One region of the Viridibacillus sp. NPDC096237 genome, then DNA from elsewhere that is predicted to be linked to it. Evidence: predicted binding sites of a transcription regulator. Region 1 holds the regulator's gene; each other region holds the start of a gene.
The links. Region 1 encodes LexA, which represses DNA repair genes until DNA is damaged. Its sites were predicted from a motif close to CGAACATATGTTCG; they were not measured.
Positions count from the first base shown of each region.

Region 2: a site for LexA is predicted at 4,075-4,088, ahead of ACQKMD_RS07660 (rRNA methyltransferase). Genes of this name have one in related genera too.
Region 3: a site for LexA is predicted at 3,724-3,737, ahead of ACQKMD_RS19855 (DNA polymerase IV). Genes of this name have one in related genera too.

Region 1 is NZ_JBNNTI010000001.1:196,173-204,300, reverse strand. It holds gene ACQKMD_RS01035 (FtsX-like permease family protein) at 1-1,208, shown strand, start outside; gene ACQKMD_RS01030 (ABC transporter ATP-binding protein) at 1,222-1,878, shown strand; gene ACQKMD_RS01025 (4'-phosphopantetheinyl transferase family protein) at 1,882-2,481, shown strand; gene lexA (transcriptional repressor LexA) at 2,892-3,512, opposite strand; gene yneA (cell division suppressor protein YneA) at 3,680-3,994, shown strand; gene ACQKMD_RS01010 (YneB family resolvase-like protein) at 3,991-4,647, shown strand; gene ACQKMD_RS01005 (DUF896 domain-containing protein) at 4,714-4,950, shown strand; gene tkt (transketolase) at 5,042-7,042, shown strand; gene sirA (sporulation inhibitor of replication protein SirA) at 7,187-7,627, shown strand; gene ACQKMD_RS00990 (YneF family protein) at 7,721-7,942, shown strand; gene ACQKMD_RS00985 (alpha/beta hydrolase) at 7,953-8,128, opposite strand, start outside.
Region 2 is NZ_JBNNTI010000009.1:48,671-56,798, forward strand. It holds gene ACQKMD_RS07640 (HD domain-containing protein) at 1-430, shown strand, start outside; gene ACQKMD_RS07645 (LCP family protein) at 643-1,569, shown strand; gene ACQKMD_RS07650 (hypothetical protein) at 1,796-2,302, shown strand; gene ACQKMD_RS07655 (NAD(P)H-binding protein) at 2,766-2,879, shown strand; gene ACQKMD_RS07660 (rRNA methyltransferase) at 3,647-4,018, opposite strand; gene ACQKMD_RS07665 (DUF3889 domain-containing protein) at 4,456-4,788, opposite strand; gene ACQKMD_RS07670 (methyltransferase domain-containing protein) at 4,901-5,674, opposite strand; gene ACQKMD_RS07675 (ABC transporter substrate-binding protein) at 5,913-7,016, opposite strand; gene ACQKMD_RS07680 (ABC transporter ATP-binding protein) at 7,037-7,816, opposite strand; gene ACQKMD_RS07685 (ABC transporter permease) at 7,821-8,128, opposite strand, start outside.
Region 3 is NZ_JBNNTI010000057.1:5,019-13,146, reverse strand. It holds gene ACQKMD_RS19870 (YbfB/YjiJ family MFS transporter) at 1-428, shown strand, start outside; gene ACQKMD_RS19865 (VOC family protein) at 620-1,066, shown strand; gene rnz (ribonuclease Z) at 1,161-2,105, opposite strand; gene ACQKMD_RS19855 (DNA polymerase IV) at 2,425-3,675, opposite strand; gene ACQKMD_RS19850 (PadR family transcriptional regulator) at 3,979-4,320, shown strand; gene ACQKMD_RS19845 (hypothetical protein) at 4,317-4,826, shown strand; partial or broken gene ACQKMD_RS19840 (serine hydrolase domain-containing protein) at 4,835-6,308, shown strand; gene ACQKMD_RS19835 (sulfite exporter TauE/SafE family protein) at 6,718-7,494, opposite strand; gene ACQKMD_RS19830 (sulfurtransferase TusA family protein) at 7,555-7,782, opposite strand; gene ACQKMD_RS19825 (MBL fold metallo-hydrolase) at 7,852-8,128, opposite strand, start outside.

The DNA of each region.
Region 1 (8,128 bases):
TTGTACTATTACTATTACTTGTAGCTACATGTGTTGTTAAGCCCGCCATTTATACTTTTGTGCTAGTGGGCATTAGTCTATTTTTCGGTATTTTTTGGATGTTGGGAAATGCGAAGCAAAGTTCTGTGCAACTTATCAAACATTTAAACCGTGAAAGAATCGTCAATGAGATGAAAGCCATATTGATGCTGGCCATTATTTCACTATTACTGATTTACGCTGCGATAACGGGTGTTCAGCACTTTATTACTGGTATTTATAGTAATTGGAAATTCGATCAACAAATCACCGTAAATGAAGAAAAAACAGCAGAGATTCAGAGCTACTTAGCGGAAAATAACGTGGAACAAGCAGAGTTTTTGTGGAAAAATTATTCGCTTGAGCCATTGAATGTGAAGCATAAAGGTAAAAAACTATCGATTGATGATTTGATTGGCATAAATGATCAAGATGATTTGAAATGGTTCAATATCAAGGGCAATATCGATATGAAACGGCTTCAGGCAGGAAATAATGTCTATCTGAATGAGAAGTATAAAAAATATCACTTATCAGATGGAGTGCAGATGGATGGAAAACGATTCGACATCGTAGGCTATTTTAATAGCAGTATGAATGCGACAGATCATGTGGCGATTGTAAGTGAGAAAAGCTTCCGCAAGCTGGACGACACAAAAATCAGTCAGTTTTATATAAAAAATGATGAGTTGATTTTAAATAAATTGTACGGTGCATTTGGAGATGACATTTTAGGAACGATGGATGCAAGGCAACAAAGCCTAGATAATACGAGTTTCGCACAAAATCTTCAAAGTGTTTTAATGATATTTATTCTATTTATCGCATTGATAAGTATTTTATCCTTATTGAATAGTTTCTTTATCTTGCGAGATAAACAGCAGAAACTCTTTGCAATTTTAGGCGCAGCAGGACTAAGTAAAAAGAAATTAATGTCGCTAAACTTCTGGCAGATCTTCGCTTTAGGGGTACAAGGTCTATTGATCGCAGAAGTGATACTTATTTTGGTCTTACGATTCTTTGAATGGTTTATTCAAACCGTAATCGGGCAGAATATTCCTCTGGTTGTCACCTATGAAATGCAGCTACAGGCAATTGGCGTATATCTTTTTGTGTTGATTGTTGTTTGGCTGGCAAGTCGTCGTAATTTGAAAAAAATGAATATCCTACAAACAATACGTGAAAGGTAAGCGGGTAAAAACTATGCTTAAAATTGAAAATGTTACAAAAACAGTAAAGAGTGGTCAAACAACTCAAAACATCCTATCGAATGTATCATTAGAAATCCAACAAGGTGATTTTGTCTCTATTTTGGGTCCAAGTGGTGCAGGAAAATCAACATTATTATATTGTTTGAGTGGCTTATCGAATATTACAGAGGGAAAGATTTTGATAGCAGAAAAGCCCATCCACACATTGAAAGAAGAGGCACTTGCAAAATTTCGCTTTGAAAATCTAGGTATTATTTTTCAGGATTTTCATCTGATCCCAATGTTGAATGTGAAAGAAAATATTATTTTCGTGGCACAAATGTATAAAAAATATCAAGATGACACTTATTTAAAGGAGCTGCTCGATATTGTTGGCTTGACGGATAAGGCAGATACGCCGGTCGCGAATCTTTCCGGTGGGCAGCGGCAGCGTGTTGCAATTGCTCGTGCACTCTTCATGAAACCAAATATTCTTTTTGCAGATGAGCCTACGGGTAATTTGGATAGTCATACAGCTGAAGTCATTACTTCTTTATTGGAAAAGGTCAATCGAGAATTTGGTACGACCGTTGTGCAGGTGACTCACGCAGAAGAACTAGCAAAACGTTCTGGGTGTATTATTCGGATGAAAGACGGAGGAATCGTCTGATTTATGCGACTTTTTGTAAAAAATTGGACATCATCCAATCTAGGAGTATGTGCGCAATATTATTATGAATTGCCGGCATTTCAGAAAATAGAGGTAGATAAATTCAAAAGAAAAGAAGATAGAATACGCGCGATTTTTTCTAGGCGGTTATTAAATGAATTCTTGCAACGCCATGATTTTGAACATGGGCAGTTGGCAGTATCAGAGTATGGGAAAAAATATATCAAAAATGGAGCTGTCTATTTTAATATCAGTCATTCGGGTAGATATATTGTACTTGTAGAGTATGATCGTGAAATCGGCGTAGATATTGAGCAGATCTCTGCTTATGATGAAAAAATAGCCCAGCTTTGCTTTACACCATACGAAAATTTAGTATTAAAAGAAACACCAGCCAGTAAAAGAGATGATCTTTTCACATGCATTTGGACTCGTAAAGAGAGTTATGTGAAAAATTTGGGGTTAGGGTTAACATGTGAGGCATTTTTACGTGCGATAGAAACCTTGGAAAATGAAGGAATAGTTTATAACATGTATGATTTTCATGAACTGGCTTGTCTGAGTCAGAAAAGTGATGGGCATATTATGAGTGTGTGCGTTTGAGATTCAATTTAAATAAGATTAATGTCAAATGGTGTTGATAGTGAGTTTTCCTATGTAAAATAACGTCGTAATGGGTTAATTAAGCAGCTTAAGGAGATATCCTCAAGCTGCTTTTTTTTGTACTGTTTGACAATTTATCAAGATATGATGTCTATAACTGAAAGTTTTTAGCCAAGAGTAGTTTAATGAAGTGCGTCACCGTTCTTCACGCTTTGTGCTAGTAAAAAACCCTTCTAACAAAATGGTGTGGCAAAACAAATGGACGCCACTGAAGGGTTGGCACTCTACAGAAGGCAAATCAACATCTTTGTAACATTAGTAGATATATATATTCCTAATTAATGTAATATAAAAAGATTGTAAGAATCAAATAAATTAATAAGATTCTTACAATCCTATATGGTTGTCTCTTATAAAACGTTTCGATACAAACCGACTACTTTACCTAAAATGGAAACTTGATCTACAATAATTGGCTCCATAGAAGAGTTCTCAGGCTGTAAGCGGAAATAAGATTCTTCTCTAAAAAATCGCTTAACAGTTGCCTCATTGTCCTCTGTCATCGCTACAACAATTTCACCATTATTCGCAGTGGCTTGTTGTTTCACGATTACATAATCTCCATCTAATATACCAGCTTCTATCATAGATTCACCCATGATTTCAAGCATGAAAATTTGGTCTTCAGTTGTTCCATAAGAATCTGGGATTGGGAAGTATTCTTCAATATTTTCAATTGCTGTAATAGGAAGGCCTGCAGTAACTTTACCAACTAGTGGTACATGTACAACGCCTTGTTTTGCAATTGTAGAGTCTTGCTGATCTAATATTTCGATTGCACGAGGTTTCGTTGGATCTCGTCGAATTAGTCCTTTGCTCTCAAGTCTAGCAAGATGTCCGTGGACTGTAGAACTTGATGCAAGACCAACTGCTTCACCAATTTCACGGACGGAAGGCGGGTATCCTTTAGTGCGAACTTCCTCTTTGATGAAAGACAATATATCTTCTTGTCTTTTCGATACTTTTTTCAATCCAATCACCTCTTTATCTCATACTATGTAAAAGTTAATAATAGTATAGCATTAGCGAACAAACAATGCAAACATAAGTTCGAAAAAGCCGTTGACAAAAACAAGTGTTCTGTTTATATTTAGAACATATATTCCGAACGGGTATCCGAGTGAAGGGGAGAATCAGTATGAGTTGGTTAAAAAAATATCAATATATTACATTGCTTTTTGGGGTTTGCGTAATCTTTACATCAATTTTAGTTGTTGCAAATAGTGCGAATACATCATATAAAGAGATTAAAGTTCACGACGGGGATACTTTAATTTCTCTGGCGAATAGATATAAAGGTAATATGGCTGACCATGAATGGATATCAAAGGTTAAGAATGAAAACAATTTAATTGACGATACGATATATGCGGGACATACTCTAATAGTTCCAGAACATGATAATATTAAAGTTCAAAATATAGGGATAGAAGTGGCGAGTGATAAAAAATGAAACAAAAAATAGCAATACTCTATTGCCGTGTTAGTACAGATAAAGATACACAAGATACTTCGCTTGAAAGGCAAGAGATTGAGTTAAGAGAATTTGCAGCTAGTAAAGGCTATGAAGTTGCTCAAGTATTTTCAGATCGACATAGTGGATATGATATTGATCGTGAAGGATTACTTGATTTACTCGAATGTGTAAAGGACTATGATCAACCAACACTGTTTGTACAAGATGAAACACGTTTAGGACGTGGGAATGGTCGAATGGCGGTACTTCATTTATTGCAAAAAACGAATACAGACATTTTTACTTTAAGTGATGCAGGTCATGTTCGATTAAATGAAATGGATGCTATGTTGTTAGAAATATTAGCAATTGTAGAAGAGTATCAACGTAAATTACATAATGCTAAAATCCGCAGAGGGATGAGGAGAGCTGTTCAGAACGGCTACAGACCAGAAAAGAATTTAAAAGATCGAGGGAATCCTGAAGGCCGAGATCGAATAGATGTTCCAATTGAACAAATAATCCATCTTAGACAAAAGGGTATGACGTTTGAAGAAATTACAGATACTTTAAGAGGATTAGGTTTCCAAGTTAGTAAAGCGACGATTCATCGTAGATTTATGGAGTTAAAAGAGGAAAAAAAAGACTAAAAGCTTGCGCTTGCGGTCTTTTTTGCATACCTTTGTATTAACGTCTGTATGAAAGGTGAGAAAACAATGTTATCAAAAGAAAAATTACAACGTATAAGTGTACTTTCAAAAAAATCAAAATCACAAGGCTTAACTGTAGAGGAAGCAAAGGAGCAAACAGCACTTCGCAAAGAGTATTTAGACACATTCCGATCTTCAATGCGTGAGACAATTGAAAATGTCCGCGTTTTCGATCCAGAGGGAAATGAAGTAACTCCTGAGAAATTACGTCAAAAACAAAACAAGAATAATCTTTTAAATTAAGCACAATTTATAGAAAGCATTGTTTTATATAAGAATGTTGACTACACTGTAATAGTACAATATTTAGCTTAAGAAAGGATGTCTACTAAAAATGACTCAACAAGCAGATCAGCTTGCTATTAACACAATTCGAACTTTGTCTATTGATGCTATTGAAAAAGCTAATTCAGGTCACCCAGGATTACCAATGGGGGCTGCGCCAATGGCTTATACTCTTTGGACAAAACAACTTCGTCACAATCCTTCAAACCCAAACTGGTTTAACCGCGATCGTTTTATTTTATCAGCCGGTCATGGCTCAATGCTATTATATAGCTTATTACACTTAGGTGGATATGGTTTACCAATGGAGGAAATCAAAAGTTTCCGTCAATGGGATTCTAAAACACCAGGTCACCCAGAATACGGTCATACAGCTGGAGTTGAGGCAACAACAGGCCCATTAGGTCAAGGTATTGCAATGGCTGTTGGTATGGCAATGGCGGAAAGCCACTTAGCAGGTGTTTATAATAAACCAGAACATGAAGTAGTGGATCATTATACGTTTGCACTTTGTGGTGATGGAGATTTGATGGAAGGTGTCGCTGCTGAGGCAATTTCTTTAGCAGGTCACTTACAACTTGAAAAACTGATCGTGCTTTATGATAGCAATGACATCTCTTTAGATGGCGATTTGAATAAATCATTCTCTGAAAATATTCAAAAGCGTTTTGGATCATATAACTGGAACTACATTCATGTAACTGATGGTAATGATATTAAAGCAATAAATGCAGCCATTGAACAAGCAAAAGCACATAAAGGCCAACCTACTATTATTGAAGTAAAAACAGTTATTGGCTACGGATCACCAAATAAATCAGGTAAAGCTGACTCTCACGGTGCTCCATTAGGTACTGATGAAGTAAAACTTACTAAAGAACACTATTCATGGCCACACGAACCATTCCATGTACCTGAAGATGTGTATTCAACATTTAAACAAGCAGCTGAAGTTCAAGGTGCTCTTGCTGAAGCTACTTGGAATGAACAATTTGAAGCTTATAAAAAAGCATATCCTGCACTTGCAGAACAGTTTGTAAATGCGATGAATGGGGAGCTTCCAGAAGATTTCGCATCAGAAGTCCCTGTTTATGAAGCAGGTAAATCTATTGCTACACGTTCATCTTCTGGTGAAGTGATAAACGCTCTTGCAAAAAATACACCTTCATTCTTTGGAGGAAGTGCAGATTTAGCAGGTTCAAATAAAACAACTATTAAAAATGCAGGCGATTTCTCAGCAGAAACTCCAGAAGGCCGTAACATTTGGTTCGGTGTTCGTGAATTTGCAATGGGTGCGGCTCTAAACGGTATGGCTCTTCATGGTGGAGTTAACGTCTTTGGTGGGACATTCTTCGTATTCAGTGACTATGTACGTCCAGCAATTCGTTTATCTGCATTAATGGGCCTACCTGTAACATATGTATTTACACATGACAGTATCGCTGTGGGTGAAGATGGTCCAACACATGAGCCCGTTGAACATCTAGCTGCATTACGTGCTATGCCAAATCTTACTGTTATTCGTCCTGCGGATGCAAACGAATCTGCTGAAGCTTGGAAATTAGCAGTATCATCTAAAAATCAACCAACAGTTTTAGTTCTTTCACGTCAAAACTTACCAGTGTTAGATCACTCAGCTTCACTAGCAGCTGATGGCATTTCTAAAGGCGCTTATGTTGTTTCAAAAGCTAATAAAGAGGTAGCTGATGCACTAATTTTAGCGACTGGTTCAGAAGTAAGCCTTGCTATTGAAGCTCAAAAACAATTAGCTACTGAAGGTATTGAAGTATCAGTTGTTTCTATGCCATCATTTGATCGTTTTGAAGCTCAAGATGCTGCATATAAAGAAGCAGTATTACCAAGATCAATCACAAAACGTTTAGCAATTGAAATGGGTTCATCATTTGGTTGGCATAAATATACTGGCTTCGAAGGTGATGTTCTAGCAATTGATAAATTTGGTGCGAGTGCACCAGGTGAAATTGTTATGAAAGAATATGGCTTCACTGTAGAAAATGTAGTTGCAAAAGTAAAAGCATTATTTGCTTAAGAAAATAATGCTAACATTGAAAAGTAGAGGGTTTTTTCCTCTACTTTTTCTTTTTTGACAAATAAAGTGCTTTAAATCGGACGTCAATTGACAAAATGTTCTTGCAGTGTTTGCTATACTGTTTACAAGAGAGGAGTGGTAATCTTGCGAGTATACTCAATCTTTCATGTGAAAAAGAAACATCAGGCTTTTGTTTATGGTAGAGAACGTTTACTATTCGATTTCATTCAATCCTCAAATACGTATGAGCATGCAATACATCCGACGCAAGAAATCTCCTACTTATGTGAGCCTTTGGATATGGTGCAAATTGAACACATTATCCAACATCAACTAGGTAATAGCTTTTCTGGCATTCAAACAAAGGATCACCAAATCTTTTTGATGAATGAATTTAAAGGGGAAATCCAAATTGATATTTTTCCTTACTACATAGCTGTTGTCTGTGTTGGGTCACGCATGCTCGAGTTAGATTTATTTGCAACATTATCAAAATTAAGTGATTGTTTTATCGGATTTAATAAAGATGAAATGGAATGTGGTTGGTTAAAACCGCTTAAATTCCATTCGCACGAAAGACGATAAATCTTGTCAAACAGTAGTATGTAGTGGTTTTTTATTGTATAATCCTTGTTGGAGATAGTTTTCTCGCATAAGAAACTTGGAGGAGGAAAACCAGTGAATACTACGTTATGGATTATACTTGTTATCGTGGCATTAATAGCAGGAATAGCTATCGGTTTCTTTGTTGCCCGTCAATATATGATGAAGTACTTAAAAGACAACCCACCGATTAACGAACAAATGCTACGAGTAATGATGTCTCAAATGGGACGTAAACCGTCTGAAAAACAAATCAAACAAATGATGAACTCAATGAATAAATTAAGCAGTAAATAAAAAATAGCACTCAGTTGAGTGCTATTTTTTTGTCTGTATCTTTAAAGACAAATTCTTTTAAGAAATCAGCTATTAACAGTTCATAGGCTTCTGGGTTCATATTAAAGGATTGTGCATGAGGACCTACATCAAAAAGTTTTAACTTTTTAGGGCCAGGTTTTAAGCTATACATTTCAATTGTCATTT
Region 2 (8,128 bases), on a different contig from region 1:
ACTAATCAACAATATCGAAGTAATCTTTATAATTCAGAGTGAGTGTGATAAAAAAATGAATGATAATGGAGTGTTTGAGTTACTAAAGGGCGATTTATCAAGTAGCGAAATAACTACTCTAAGTAATGATTTAATTGCCTTTGAATTGCTTCAAAGGATAATTACAGTATATACACCTAAAATGGATGTGGTCTCATTACCAAAAGGTTCAACTATTATCGATTTTGCCTTTTCACTAAATTCACAATTAGCTTTCAGTATGTCTGCTGCAAAGGTAAATGGACAAAATAAGCCCATTCAAACTGTACTAAATGATATGGATGTTGTAGAAATACTTACGACTAATAATAATATGGTTAAATCTGATTGGTTAATTTATGCCCAAACCTCCAAAGCGATTAAAGAAATTAATGAATTATTAAATATGTAATTAATAATAGGTTATTTAAATGGAGTTGCTGGAGCAGCTCTTTTTTTTGTTGACCTTTCTAATAAAATTTTTATAATACTCCTTGGCAACCATTTAAACAATTCTTTCGTTATAAGTAATAGATTTTACGATTATAGTAAAAATCATGAAATTTATCGGTGATTCCAACAATAAACTAGTTACTATATATCAGAAAGATTAGGAGAATGAAGATGAAAGAAGAAAAAAAATGGTATAAACAAAAGAAATATCAGATTGTACTTAGTATTGTACTGCTAATGGGATTAGGGGTAGGTGGCTATGCATTTAGTATATATAAGTCTTTCAATTCCGCTCTGGATAATATGCATCATCCTATAGATAAAACTGAGAAGAGAGAAAATGATATATCCATGCAAAAGCAAGATCCTTTCTCTGTTTTGATGCTGGGGGTAGATGAAAGAGCTAATGATTCAGGTAGATCAGATACCATGATCGTGCTAACAGTTAATCCAAAAGAGAAATCGGTGAAAATGTTAAGTATTCCTCGCGATACAAAAACTGAGATCGTAGGAAATGGAACAGTAGAGAAAATTAATCATGCCTATGCTAGAGGCGGAGCAGAGATGTCCATTGCAACTGTTGAACACTTTTTAGATATGCCGATTGATTATTATGTAAAGGTAAACATGGAAGGCTTTAAAGATATAATCAATACGCTAAATGGTGTCACAGTTGTAAATGATATGGATTTAACTTATAAAAAATACCATTTCCCGAAAGGCGAGATTGAGCTAAACGGTCAGGAAGCGCTAATATTCTCGCGTATTCGTTATGAAGACCCAAGAGGTGACTTTGGACGTCAAATTAGACAAAAGCAACTCATTCAAGCCATTTTAGATAAAGGAACAAATCTATCGTCGTTATTAAAAATAGATGATATTCTTGGTAAATTAGGTGAAAATATTAAAACGAATTTTACGTTAAAAGAACTGTTAAGTATTCAGAAACAATATAAATCATTAAATAAAAACATTGAACAAATTCAATTTAAAGATGGTAATGGAGGAAAAGAAGCGGGGGTATGGTACTTTTACCCTGACGAAACTGAACTAAGTGGAATTAAACAAACATTAAAAGATCATCTTTTATTAAAATAAAAATTGAAGACATCTAATAAAATCCCGTATTCTTTGTGGAATACGGGATTTTTGTATATTCTTCTGGAAGTGAAATATCTAAAGATTCATTAGTACTTCTATAAAAGGGTCATAACTCCATTTAGTAAACAATATAAATAAATACAACTTATCTTTCTTTATAGCGCTAATAATTCAAGATTTTAAAAAAAGAAAGGGGATTTGCGTAGATTTAAGGGACTATGCAATGTACATTGCGATTTTTGGTGTATTTGGATCATGTTGGTTTGGCTGGGCACAAGAAAAACCTAGAGAAAGCTGGAGAAAGTATCTCGGCATTGCTTCTGTACTCTCGCTGTTAGTCGGTTTACTCGGTATCTATTTAAGCGTGACTAATTGGAATGAATCGAGCGCTTTGTCGGAAGCGGGTGTTTTCAAGAATTACTTAATCTTTGTGTATGTCGAATTCTTCATAGCAGGAACCGGTGCTTTCTTATTGATTAAATATAAGACAAAAGACTATGTTGCCCCTTGGATTGCCTTTATCGTTGGTATTCATTTTATCTGGTTAAAAAGCATCTTCCAAGACTCCAGTTTATATCTTCTAGCAACGCTCCTTGTCGCAGTCTCAATCATTTCTTTATTTCTTTCTAAAAAGCTTAACGTAGCAAATAGCGCTATAACCGGTATCGGAGCGGGTACAGTACTGTTTTGTTTCGCTATAATAGGGTTGGTACGGTTTATATTAATTTAAATCAGAATGAGCTGCGAATAACTATATTCAAAAATAAAAAGTTTAATCAACAGCCCTGTATTTCCATATAGGGCTGTTGATTGTTTAGAAATAAAGGTGTACGGTTTATGAGGTTCATATATTCGTCTTGATTTTCTTTCCCATTATTAAGCCATTAAATAGGTGTTGAACATAATAAAAACATAAACGCCTCTGATAAAATTGATTTTTTTACATATGAGTATATCATTTCATTTAACGAAGAAAGTAACATGGACTATTATTATTTTAATCCAAAAAATGGCTGATTTTCAAAGTTAAACGACCTTTCTAAAATATTGAATTTCTTACTATAGAATCTTACGATAAATCTTCAATTTAGAAGACTAGCGGATGTGTAATAGTTATACAGGTGATTTCATTTCCCAAGCTGTAAACCCGTAGTTGTAGTAACTTCGTAGAAAAATATAAAGGAGTGAAATGTATGAACATTATTATTTTTGGAGCAACTGGAAGAACAGGTCGTGAGCTGATTTCTCAGGCATTGAAACAAGGGCATTCCGTAACAGCTTTTGTTCGAAAACCCAACGAAGATTGATATTGTGCACAGCAATTTAAAAATGGTAAAAGGAGAAGTAACCAATTATTAGTACAATCTTTAAAAATACCGATAGAACTTCACACCAGATATAATTTCAATAAAGCGTGTTTTGATCATTTTTTTCAAAACATGCTTTTTCTATAAATACTTTTAAAAAGACTTATGAAATTATAGTTATCGTTAGTATGGTTAAATGAGCTTTATTAAGCGGTTTTACCTAAGAGGGTAGGGAAATGTTATGTTTTTTACAATGAAGCGCTACATACGCATGTAACAGGCCTTAAAAAAGACGGTATGGATATTGAGAGATATTCAAATACAAACTAAACGAAGAAACGAAAATTTTTGTTTAAATCATGCTGATAATTTTCCTTGTTGTTACGCAACATTCCTGTAAAATTCTGAAAAGCCACGTGAAGAAACAAAATTATTTGTTAGATCATAAGCTGTTTGGGAAAAGGAGCATATTGGTAATCCCAATTTAATGGATTGTTTGCTAGCAAAGCGAAAGTGATCCATTGATCGTCAGTAGATTAAATAACTTCGTGAATGGATTAAATGATACGCTGAATGGGTCAAATGGATAATTGAGTAGTTCAAACGGATTAATAAGTGAGTTAAATACTCAACAACCATATGCCATTTCAAATTAAATCTCTAAAATATCTCATTATTACAAGTATACTTATGAAATGAAACGTAACTTCCTATAATGTATATTATGTTCGGGGCGTTTTACAGGATGGAGTAAAAGTGAATTTCCATCACTCTACTCTATGTTTATAACTCGCATTTTTTACATCTTCTAGATCTATGTATTGTACGCTGTATTCAATGACATCATTTATATATACTTGATGCTGTTTAGCGAATGCTTTTAGTGCTTGTAAAAGATTTGCATCATATGTTGTCTTATATTGCACTCGATCTGTTGGACGAGTTGCTTTATCATAGACGATTGTATTTTGATCTAATACTGCTTGTACACCTGACTCCAACAAGTAATTGACATGAGTATCATAATCATCAGCCATTATTTTTAGTTTCTCCAAAACCGCAGCACTTATATTCGTACGAAATTTAATACGAGCTTTATCTGTTGCTTGAATCAATTTCCCATTTGATAATTTCCACATAAAAAACACCAACTCCTAGCTTATTCTTATTAAAAAGTGCCCTTTCCCCTAGTATACAAACGAACGTTCTTATATGCAATATACACGTTCTTATTACTATACGGAGATTTTTTCAAAAAATGGATAATACTCTGTTCAAATAATGTATTTTTACACTATATTAGATTAAATTGCATTGTTTTTATGAGGATTATGCCCTTTTTACGTAAGTAGAACATTTGTTCTTAGTGATGAAAAAGAGCATAATTCAGAATGAAATTATTGCTGAAAAATAAATCTATTTACCATATAGATATCATATATTACCAGTAAATTTTTAGTTAATTATAACATTTTCTTAAACTAATCTAGTTTAAGACCCATTCTTCAGAGTTGATTTTTATCGAACTTTATTATAAAATATCAAACATTATTTTATTTCAAATCCACATGATGGCCTACCTAGTAGTTTCTTGAATTTCAATATTAACCACTTTTTCAGTATCGGTAATATACTTAATTCTTACAAAAACACCAAATTCTTTTTTACCATCTTTTAACCACAACTTAAATTTTTCAATAGTTGCATCCTCTTTAGATTCGATTCCTTCATGTAGGTAATCAATAATATTTGCATTGGGATACTTTGATTGTGTTACTTTTAGAGCAAGTTTGCCCCACTTACCATATGCTTGAATTTCATGTTGTGCATGAGTAATAGTTGGGGTATGTATTAATGCCGAACTTACTGTAATAATAAGTCCAAGTGCAATAAATGTTTTTCGCATCATTGATCTCATCTCCTCTTATTTTAGGATGAGTAATTTGCTAAAAAACATTCTATACTGAGTAAGCTTTTTTTTAAACCCCACTATATCCCTCATTCATTTTTCGTGAAAATCCTCATTTTGCTATTGCAGTGAAAAATAATCTAGGAAACTTAAAAATAATATGATTGTTTTGTTGTACTGGATAGGAAGCTTTCACTTGTTCATAGATCGTTTCTTCAAATAAAGGTTGAAGATCAGTAGGTAAAGCTTCTAGATAAGGGCGTAAGCGTGTCCCTTTGCTCCATTCAATGATATCTTGATGACTATGCATAGTATGAAAGTACGTTGTTTGCCATATTGAAAATGCTGACGAATTGGCTGAAAGAAGATCGTAATATTCCTCTGGCGAAAGTGCATTTTCTTTACCTAGGATTGAGAAATCAAGCTGCCACCTTGGTTGTTGGCTCACTTCTTTAATAATTTGTCTAAAAGGTTCTTTGTCGCTTATAGGCATTTGAACAGCCAACAAACCACCTGGAATTAATAACTGTATCAAGTTTGGTAAAAGTTTATCATGATTTGGAATCCATTGAATACATGCATTAGAGAAAACAATGTCAAAGTCATTTCCTAAAGGAGATAAATCCCCACTTGCATCAAATGTTTGAAAATTAATGGCCGGGTTCGTTTGTTTAGCTTTCGCTACCATATGCTCTGAGCTATCAATTCCAAGTACGTATGCCTCTGGGTAGCGTTCTGCTAGAATTTTGGTACTATTTCCCGGACCACACCCTACATCAAGTATACGTTTTGGTTTGTTTATATGAATGCGATTTAGTAAATCTATTGCAGGTTGTGTACGTTCATTTTCATACTTTAAATACTGTTGTGAATTCCAGTCTGCCATGAAATCAACTCCTATAAGTTCATAAATTTACTGTCAAGTATACGACTTCATTTAATTATATATGAATTGGTAATTAAAAGCAGTTTTTGCTTAGCGCATCAAAGGAAGACAAATATAAGAAAGCCGCTCTCACCTTTGATAGCTGAAAGTGGCTTTAATTTATATAGACGCCCATAACATGAATTTTTTGCGTTATAGACGGGAATCCTTGCAATTAAACCAATCTATCAGTAGAAAATCAATATTCGCCTAAAATTTTGACGGCTTTTTCTGTAATTGACGTGTCAATTGCTTTGTTGAAGTCGAATTTCCCTTGTGTTGCTCCGTTTGCTTTGTACATATCGTATTGTGCATGAATATCATCGATACGCATTTTACCGTCTGGATCAAGCCCGGTTACAAATACTTTTCCCCATAACTTCGCATCTTTTAATGCTGTATGTTTTGTCATGATGTCGATGATTTGGTCTTTATCTTCCCCTTTGATAAACGCATCATTATAGTCTCGAACACCTTTTAAATATGCAAGCATGAAGCGCAGTGAAACATTTTGTTCTTTACTCATGAATTTAGGAGATGCTAATACTAATGCAATTTGTGAATCTGGCGCATAGTCTGTTGTATCACCAAAGCGTGTTAGTATCCCTTTTTCGATGCCTTGGGCGATTAATGGTTCAATACTAAGTGCAGCATCAATTGAACCGTTTTCGAGGGCTCCTAACATGCTACCGAAGTCATTCATTAGTGTAAATTTTACATCCTTATCAGTTAATCCTGCATGTTCAAGCATTCTTTGATAGATGTATCCATCAATTGAGTTTTTTGCAGAGACAGCAATCTTTTTACCTTTAAAATCTGAGTAATCTTTAATCTTATCCTTCATATGGTTACCGATAACAAATGAGAAATAGGATTTTCCAGGTACGTTATGCCCTTTATCTGCAATAATTTTAACGTCGATACCCTGTGCAATTGCATTAAAGAAAGAGGCTGTTGATATTCCTCCTGCAATATCTACTTCACCCGCTGCAAGTGCAGGTAACATGTCATCACTATTTGCAAATTGAGCAAATTCTACTTCAATATTATAATCCTTGAAGTAACCTTTCTCTTTTGCGATATAAAAACCTGCTCCAGATGCCGCTCCGTCTTCAGCAATAACTACTTTAGTCTTTTTACTTAATGGTGCTAAATCTCCAGACGGATTATCTTTACTAACTTCATTTTTGTGTTTTGTTCCTGAAGTTTCCTTACTCCCTGTTTCTTTATCTGAACACCCAGCAATGAACATTGCAAGGATAAGAAAGGGTATAAATAAGCCTAACTTTAACCACTTGAGCATGTCTTGCCCCCTTTTACTAATTACTTTCTTGATTTTTGAACTTCTTCTTGCAGATGCTTCCAAATGTCTAAAAAATGTCCTGCTGTACGATGGTTCGCTCTAATTTGTTCTATATTTCTCGGCCTTGGCAAATCATTTTGAATCTCTTTTATGATTCTCCCAGGTTGCGAGCTCATTAATAGTATTCGGTCGCTCAGTAGCAATGCTTCATCAATACTATGCGTAATAAATAGCACTGTTTTCTTTGTTTCTTCCCAAATAGACAATAGCTCTTCTTGCAGTATAAATTTGTTTTGTTCATCAAGTGCAGCAAATGGTTCATCCATTAGTAAAATTTCTGGATCATTAGCAAAAGCACGTGCAATACTTACACGTTGTTTCATTCCTCCAGAAAGTTCTTTTGGATAAAGCGTTGAAAACTTTTCTAGACCGACTTTTTCCAAATAGTAAGATGTACGCTCTTCTATCAATTCAGCTGGCAAATGTCTCATTTTTAGACCAAATGCAACGTTCTCCTCAACGGTTAGCCAAGGAATAACTCCTCGTTCTTGAAAAACCATCGATTGAAGAGGTCGATTTTCTTCTCCCTCGGCAATATTAAAATCACCTACACTCGTTGTTTCGAGTCCAGCTAAAATACGTAGTAACGTTGTTTTCCCGCAGCCACTCGGACCAACAAGACAAACAAATTCACCTTCTGAAATATTCAGAGAAATATGGTCCAAAGCAGTGACATTACTATTTTTTTTGTAGAAAACTTTCGTCATATCTTGAATTGAAATTTTAGTTTTGTCTTCCACTGCTTCACCTCCAAGATAAAATCTTCTTCTGTAACGCCCTTAGTAAAAGTGAAAACAAGTAGCCGAAAAATGAAATGAGTATAAGCCCAACGAACATCTCTTTTAGCATAAAGGCTTTATAAGAGGTCCATATTAGATAACCTATACCTGATGTTGCTCCCATCATTTCAGCTGCAACAATCGTTAAGAGCGCAATTGCCTGCCCCATTTGAATCCCCTCCATCATTACCGGCAATGCCCCAGGGAAAGCAATTTTTAGGAAAAAATCCTTAGAACTTGCTCCGTAATTTTTGGCGACATCTAAATAGATAG
Region 3 (8,128 bases), on a different contig from region 1:
TTTGGATTATGTTGATGTCAAAATATTCACCTGTTCGTATAATTTCTATTGCTTATATTTTGCAAGTCATCGGAATTATTCTTCCAATCATCTCACCAACTATTTTCGGTGTTATGGCATCGGCATTTTTATTTGGTATGACGTTTGTTGGTATAGTGACGATGACTACGTCTTATGCAAGACAATTATTTCCAGCAAAGAGCGCGAGTGTTGTATCTGCACTTACAACTCTCTATGCACTTGGGCAAATTATTGGTCCACTAATTGCTGGCAAGCTGGCCGCTTTTTATAAGAGTTATAATGTTGCGCTTATTTTTGCTGGAAGTGCAGTAGCATTTGCACTTTGTCTCATGTTGTTCGGGAAATGGAGGACGAGTGAAAGAGAAGTGCCAGAAAATTATATGGCCGTAAAAAATATCGCGAAGTAATAATTCCATGTGAATTTTTGCTCGTCAATTTTAATAAACATCCTGAGCATGTTTTGAAAGAATTTTTTCAGAACATGCTTTTTTCATTTCTTTAAAAGGTCCTCCAGCTAATAAAAGAAGGTTATTTGAGACTTAAATAGAATTACATCTATAAGACTTTAAAAATAGAGAAATTTAAAGGAGATTATGAGATGAATCGATTAAATTTAATTACTTTGGGAGTAAGAGATATGATAAAGTCTTTACATTTTTATCGTGAGGGACTAGGGTTTGAAGTATTTGTATATGGCAACGATGCGAATCCAGATGTGATCTTCTTTAATAATCAAGGGACGAAAATTTCACTGTTTCCAATTGATCGCTTAGTCCAAGATATTAATGAAGACACCCCACCTGCGATTGGCAATGGCTTTAATGGATTTACCCTTGCTTATAATGGGAAGTCAAAAGAAGAGGTTGATGAAATATTTGTATTGGCTCAAAAAGCTGGTGCGAAAATAGTAAAAGAACCTGAAACAGTCTTTTGGGGCGGCTATAGTGGCTATTTTCAAGATCCAAACGGCTTTTATTGGGAAGTTGCATATGGTGAGAACTGGGAATTCGATGAAAATGATATGTTGATTATTACTGAGTCTTAACACGGGGCTTTGATAAAGTTGAAACTATTAGACAGCTTAGTTGTCACTTTACTTAAAAAAGCTATCCAAAATTGGATAGCTCTTTCCATGCTTGTTACTGACTAAAAGGAGATAGCTTTTCTTGAAGCCACTCATATTCCTCTAAGTCTGCTACGATATAGGCGTTTTCAAACACTTCATGCACTTCTTGAAGCATGTTTTTAATATCTTGAGGGAAAAATCTTGCGCTTAAATGATTTAGAAGCAAATTTTTTGCTCCTGCTTTAATAGCTATATTTGCTGCATCCATATTTGTGGAGTGACCATAATTGGCAGCTAGTGCTTCTGTTGCATGATTGAATGTTGATTCATGAACTACAATATCCGCATTTTCACTAAGTAAAACGGCATTTTCACAAGAACGTGTGTCTCCTAAAATCGTAAGGATAAAGCCCAATTTAGGTAAATCTGTCACGTCACTACTTTTCACGATACGCCCATCTGGCAATGTTACGTTATTGCCATTTTTCAGCTGACCTAAAAGTGGACCTTTTGGAACACCAAACGCTATTGCTTTATCAATTTGTAATGTACCTGGTAGTGGTTTTTGTTCAATACGATAACCATAGCACGGGACGACATGCTGTAAAGGTTTTGCAGTAACGACAAAGTCATCATCTTCAAAAACTACACCTTCAGTCACCTCAACAAATTCAATAGGATAATTGAGATGTGTTTGTGAAAGCTGTATTGTTAACTCAATCCAACTTTTTAATCCTGCTGGTCCATAGATGGTAAGCAATTCTTCTCCACCTTGGAATGAACGAGAACTTAGTAAGCCAGGGAGTCCAAATATATGATCTCCGTGTAAATGTGTGATAAAGATTTTTTCTAATTTTCTTGGCTTTAATGTTGTATGTAAAATTTGGTGTTGCGTCGCTTCTCCACAATCAAATAGCCAAAATGTGCCACGTTCTTCTAATAATTTAACTGCAAGCGCACTTGTATTCCGTGTTTTTGACGGCATTCCTGCGCCTGTACCTAAAAATTGTATATGCAAATGAAGTCCTCCTTACGGTAAACACGATGATCAACATATGAAGAATCCTCATAATGATTCCTTGCTATTTATACTTCAGTGTTGCTAGTGTCTTATATCTAGTATAGCAAAAAAAGATGCGTATCAATCACCATATGGACATTGATACACGCCTTTGCTTTGCATTACTTATATTTTAGTTATGTAAAAAGCGATACTGTGAATTTTTAAATAATTATTTCTACTCACTAACAAAAAAATAGATCAACTTATTGTAAGTCTCCATAGTTCTCATATGTCTTATCCAATTTGCTCCCCTAATTGATTGAAATTATATTCATCAATCCTTATGATCCTCCAAAAAGTCCTTACTAAAGCTCGTTTGCGATTCGTAATTGGGCTTTTTCTGTTCTTTCATGCCTTTTGAAATAATTTCTTTTCCGAATTTCTTTTGGAGCTGTTCCACTACTTGGATAATTGGCTCCTCTTTGGCATGATTTTCAAAGTTGAAGATGGAAAGCTGCTCTGCTGTTTCTTTACGATCAATCACATTACTCAACGTTACACCAAGTAAACGAACAGGTTCACCATGCCAATGTTTCTTTGCTAAATCGATAGCTATTTCAAAAATATCTGATTTTTTATAAATGGCATTGGAAAAGGTTTTACTACGACTCGAGTTATGCCAATCAGCATCTCGAATTTGAATGGATACGGTATGTCCAGCTAGATTCTTAGCTGATAGACGTTTAGCAACCTTTTCACAGAGTCCATCGATTGTTTTGCGAAGTTCATCCCATTCTACTAAATCTATAGGTAAAGTTGTGGAATTGCCAACGCTTTTCGTATCATAAATCGCATTTGGATCGACTTCCCTGTTATCAATACCATTTGCTCTGTCTTTTAACCTAGCTCCATTTTTACCTAAGTTGCTTTTTAAAAAGCCTTCAGAGGCTTGTGCTAAATCGCCGATTGTGTTGATTTTTAAATCGTTTAGTTTTTTCGCTGTGCTCTCTCCAACCCCATGCATTTCAATGACTGGTAAAGACCATAGAATGTTTGGTAGTTCACGTTTTCTTAAAACGGTAATACCCATTGGCTTTTTCATATCAGAAGCTGTTTTAGCCAAAAACTTGTTCGGTGCAATCCCAATCGATGACGGCAAATCTAGCTCATTTAAAATACGTTTTTGAATGCTTTCTGCGAGTTCTATAGCTTCTTTTCCATGTACAAGTTCCGTAACATCTATATAGCCTTCATCGATTGACACGGGCTCCACAAGTTCTGTATATGTTCGTAGTATGTCAAATATCGCCTTTGAAGCGATACGATAGCGTTCAATATTAGGCGGTAACAAGATGAGTTCCGGACATTTGCGCTTAGCTTCCCACACAGCCATCGTCGTATATACCCCTTTTGCCCGTGCCTCATATGAACAAGTTACTAGGATGCCGCGTCGCTCCTTCGGGTTGCCCGCAATGGCAATTGCTTTGCCCTTTAGTGTTGGATCATGTGATTGCTCTACAGAGGCATAGAAACAGTTCATATCGATATGAAAAATAATTCGCCCTTTTTGTTTCCACTCCGCCATCTCACATCTCTCCTGCTTCTTTTATTATGTACAGTATAGCAAAAATTACGAACAGATGTTGGTATTCACTACGTATAAAGTTGAACGAGACTTTCTTTCCTGTTACTAACCTGATTGACATTTCAGCTTTAATTTACCCTTCAAGATTACTAATTTTATAATCAATCAAAAATACAACACTAAGCACGATTAATGATAAAAATTTATTATTACCTTTATTACACCCCACTCTTTATTCTTATTTATTGAATTTATAACAAATATATACTTGTAAGAAGTATATATTTCTGTTAAATTCATCCTATGGACAGAACAAGTTTAATTAAAGGTCATTTAGAAATGTGTGTACTATCTATTTTGTCAAAGAAAAAAAGCTACGGTTATGAAATTATGAAAGAGTTAGAAGAACACAATTTAAAATTGAAAGGAGTAGGAAGCATTTATCCTATTTTAACTAAGTTAAAAGATCAAAATTGGGTTAGTGCTTATCGAGAAATGACAGAGAGCGGGAAGGTTAGAGTTTATTATGAAATCAATGAAATAGGAGAAATATATCTTCAGAAAAAAATCAGTGAGTGGTTGGATGTACAAAAGGATATAGAATCTTTACTACAAAGTCAGTTAAAAGGAGATCATTTAGAATGAATATTGAATTGAGCCTAACAGAAAAACAATTTTTAAATGAAGTTCTTGACGAACTAAAGCTATATCAAATCAATTCAAAGGATAGAAAGTATATTGAACAACAGATTGTGGAACACTTCCAAGAATCTCGTGAACATGGAGAAGACGGGATAAATGAATTAGGAGATACAGAAACATTTGTTAAAGATTTTTTAGATATTAATGGAATAGACCTTCATACTAAAATAAAACAAATACGAAAAACTAACAGTAGAATGGGGATTTCTTTTGTGATTGGAAGCTTTACTTTTATCGTCTGCTATCTTATTTCACAACTTCTCCTATCTATGTTCTTAACGGGATCATTTAATCCACAAAATAACAATTCATTTAATTACAATATTTTTTATCAAATATCAGATAATTTTTGGTGGAATTCTATTCTAATGATTATTAGCTTTTCTATATCTTCACTACTTTGTACGTTAGTAGTGTTTTATATTCGAAGAATAAATTTTAGTAGGTGAAATTTTATATGAAACAATTAAAATATACAGGTATTGCTTTATGCTTAATATTTTATGCGTGCGTTCTATTTCTCCCATTTTCAAAGGTTCTCGCGGGACAAGATATTAAACAAACTATCGATAACTATGTAGAAACATTTTTAAAAGACTATCGTATTCCAGGAGCTTCTATTGCCCTAGTTCATGATAATGAACTATTTTATACTAAATCATGGGGTGTAACGGGAGAATCCGAGGAAAAAGTAACTACACGAACCCCCTTTACTATTGGCTCGATAAGTAAATCCATTAACAGGTTTAGCTATAATGAAATTAATTGAAGAGAACACCATTTACCTAGAGGATCCAGTGCAAAAGTATATCCCATGGTTTACCCTTAAAGATAAACAAGCCGCATCAAAAATTACTATAAAACATTTACTTACCCATTCGAGTGGAATAAGTACTTATTCAGGATTATCAATTTCCGACAAGGCATCTAAAGGTTTTAATGCTATAAAGCATTATGTAGAAAGTCTATCAAACATTGAGCTTACTGCTCCTCCTGGAAAAAAACATCAATATAGTAATGCGAATTTCTTAATACTTGGTGCTCTCATAGAAGAAGTTACAAAGCAAACGTATTCCAATTACATGGAAAAGCAAATATTTATTCCATTAGGTATGATGGATGCTGCGGCAGACAACGATACTGCATATGAAAAAGGGTTTTTAGCTGGTTATGAATCCTGGTTAGGGTTCCCACGAAAAAGTTCCTTGCCATACGATAATGCAGGAGCACCATATGGTTACATAACTGCAAGTGCTGAAGATATGGTCCATTACATCAAATTTCTTAATCAAGAAGATGACTCCAGAATTTTAAATAAAGAAACTATGAATCTCTATTTATCTCCATTCTTTAAAATATCCGAAAATCGATACTATGGAGCTGGTTTAAGAATAACTAACCCATATTCCAACGATAAAATGATTTGGCATTCTGGATCAACTCCGGATTCACATTCAGAAGTATTTATAATACCTGGAACTGGTTGGGGCGGAGTAATTCTTACAAATAAAAATCATATTCTAGAAGAAAAAGGACTTCCATATCTGAAACAGGGGATTATCAATATATTAAATGGAGATAAACCGAATACAATCCCTCCAAATTCCCCAACTGTTCAGCTGCTTACAATAGGTTTTATTTGCTTACTATCTGCGCTGTTCCTTTATCTACTATTAAAGGTTAAATCAGGGGGTACTCTCAAAAAAAACGCATGGCGTGCCTCTGGAGTCTTACTTTTGGCATTATCTATCGCGATAATACCTTTGCTCATTTATTTTGTAGATTCACCATGGTATTCAATAAAAATATTTGCTGCTGATATGGCTTTTCTAATCCAAATTGTAATTTTCTTTTTAGCTTTAAACGGTTTATTATCACTTTATATTTCATATAAACAAGTTGTTATTAAAGAGGAAAAAACTTCTACGTAAGTAGTTTTTTCTAACCTAATTAGCATTTACTTTTCCCTAAAAAAGCAATTCTCATAATTAAAGGGGAATCAATTCATCCATGTAGATTATAGTTAGTCTCTATAGGACTGTATTTAAATCTAAAATATAAATAAAAAATGGCAAATTCTGCTCATCTAAAATAGGGTTTTGAATGCTTTGAGCGATTCTATAGCTTCTTTTCCATGTACAAGTTCTGTGATATCAATATAGCCTTAACAAGCTCGGTATATGTTAGTAGTATGTCAAATATCTTTTTTGAGTGTAATTCTATAGCAAACAAAATTGCCATTCAAAATTGCTCTTATTTCAATAAACTACTTTCAACCATGCAAAAAAGTAGCGTTCAAATGAATGCTACTTTTCTTTCTCACCTTATTCTCTTCTTGTTTTATAATATATCCATCCATACTTTTATGGCTGTTAAGAGAATAAGAACTGCTAACAGTCGTTGTAACAGTTTTGTATTCATTTTCTTGCTCACACGCGCGCCGATTGGAGCTGCAATAAGACCTGCAACAAGAACAATTAATGCAGGTACATAGTCAATTTGACCAGTTGCTATTTTTCCGAAAGATCCTGCAATAGAGGATATAAATGTTACTGCTAAACTAGTGGCAATTGTCATTCGGGTTGGAATACGTAAGATAAGTAGCATGATGGGGATTAATAGAAATCCACCTCCAGCACCCACTATACCTGAGCCTATACCAACAATGAATGCTAGGGTAGCTGCTATTGGTGCATTAAATTCAACTTCTTCAAGTGGAATATTATCAACTTTCTTCTTCGGGATGAACATCATAATCGCTGCAAGTAATGCTAGAATGCCATAGACAATATTCACCGTTTCTTCTGATAACTGTCCGGAACCAAAACTTCCGATTAATGTACCAAATAATACAGTCGTACCCATAATCGTAATTAGTTTTTTATTTAAAAAGCCTCCATTTCGGAAAGCAAGTACACCTACTATGGATACAAATAACACATCTAACGCACTTATACCGGATACCTCATGTGCAGTAAAAGCTGTAAAACCAAAAATAGATGGCACATACAGTAGGAGTGGGTATTTAACAATGGCTCCACCAATTCCCAACATACCTGATACAAAGGATCCGATTAAGCCAATCGCAAATAAAGTAAGGATATACATTACATCCATTTTATTTCCTACTTTCTATCTAAAATGGCGAGCATTCATTCATGAAAACCCGCCAACTTCTTATGCTTTTTGAATAAAGAATGTGAATACTCCATCAACTTCCGCTTGTTCTAGTATCGTATGACCACCTGAATTTGCCCATGCAGGCATATCTGCAAGTGCCCCCTTATCTGTTACGTGAATTTCTAACACTTCACCTGAATTAAGCGTATCCATTGCTTTCTTTGTTCGAACGATTGGCATCGGACAAGCTAACCCTGTTGCATCTACTACTTTATTTGAATTCATTTAAATCTCTCCAATTCAATAGTGTTTTGATTTTCAAAGGATTGGATGAGCTCCAATTTTTTCACTTTATTAACGTATTGCACAACGGTTTGGTCCGATTTCCATTTCTGTTTGTTCATCATTTTCCAGAGTGATTCTCCCCATGTTTACTTGACGAATTTGTTGATATGCATTTGGTTGCGGTGGTAAGTTGTCTGTTACCATAGATCGGAATTCTGCTTTATCTTCTATATTTAAACCATGATTATCAGCAAAAAGATTAACTAAAGGCTTAGATACTGTACCGTCTTCATTTAATTCATCGATGATCATGAAGTGAGCTGGTAGCACGATTAAATCTTCTGCA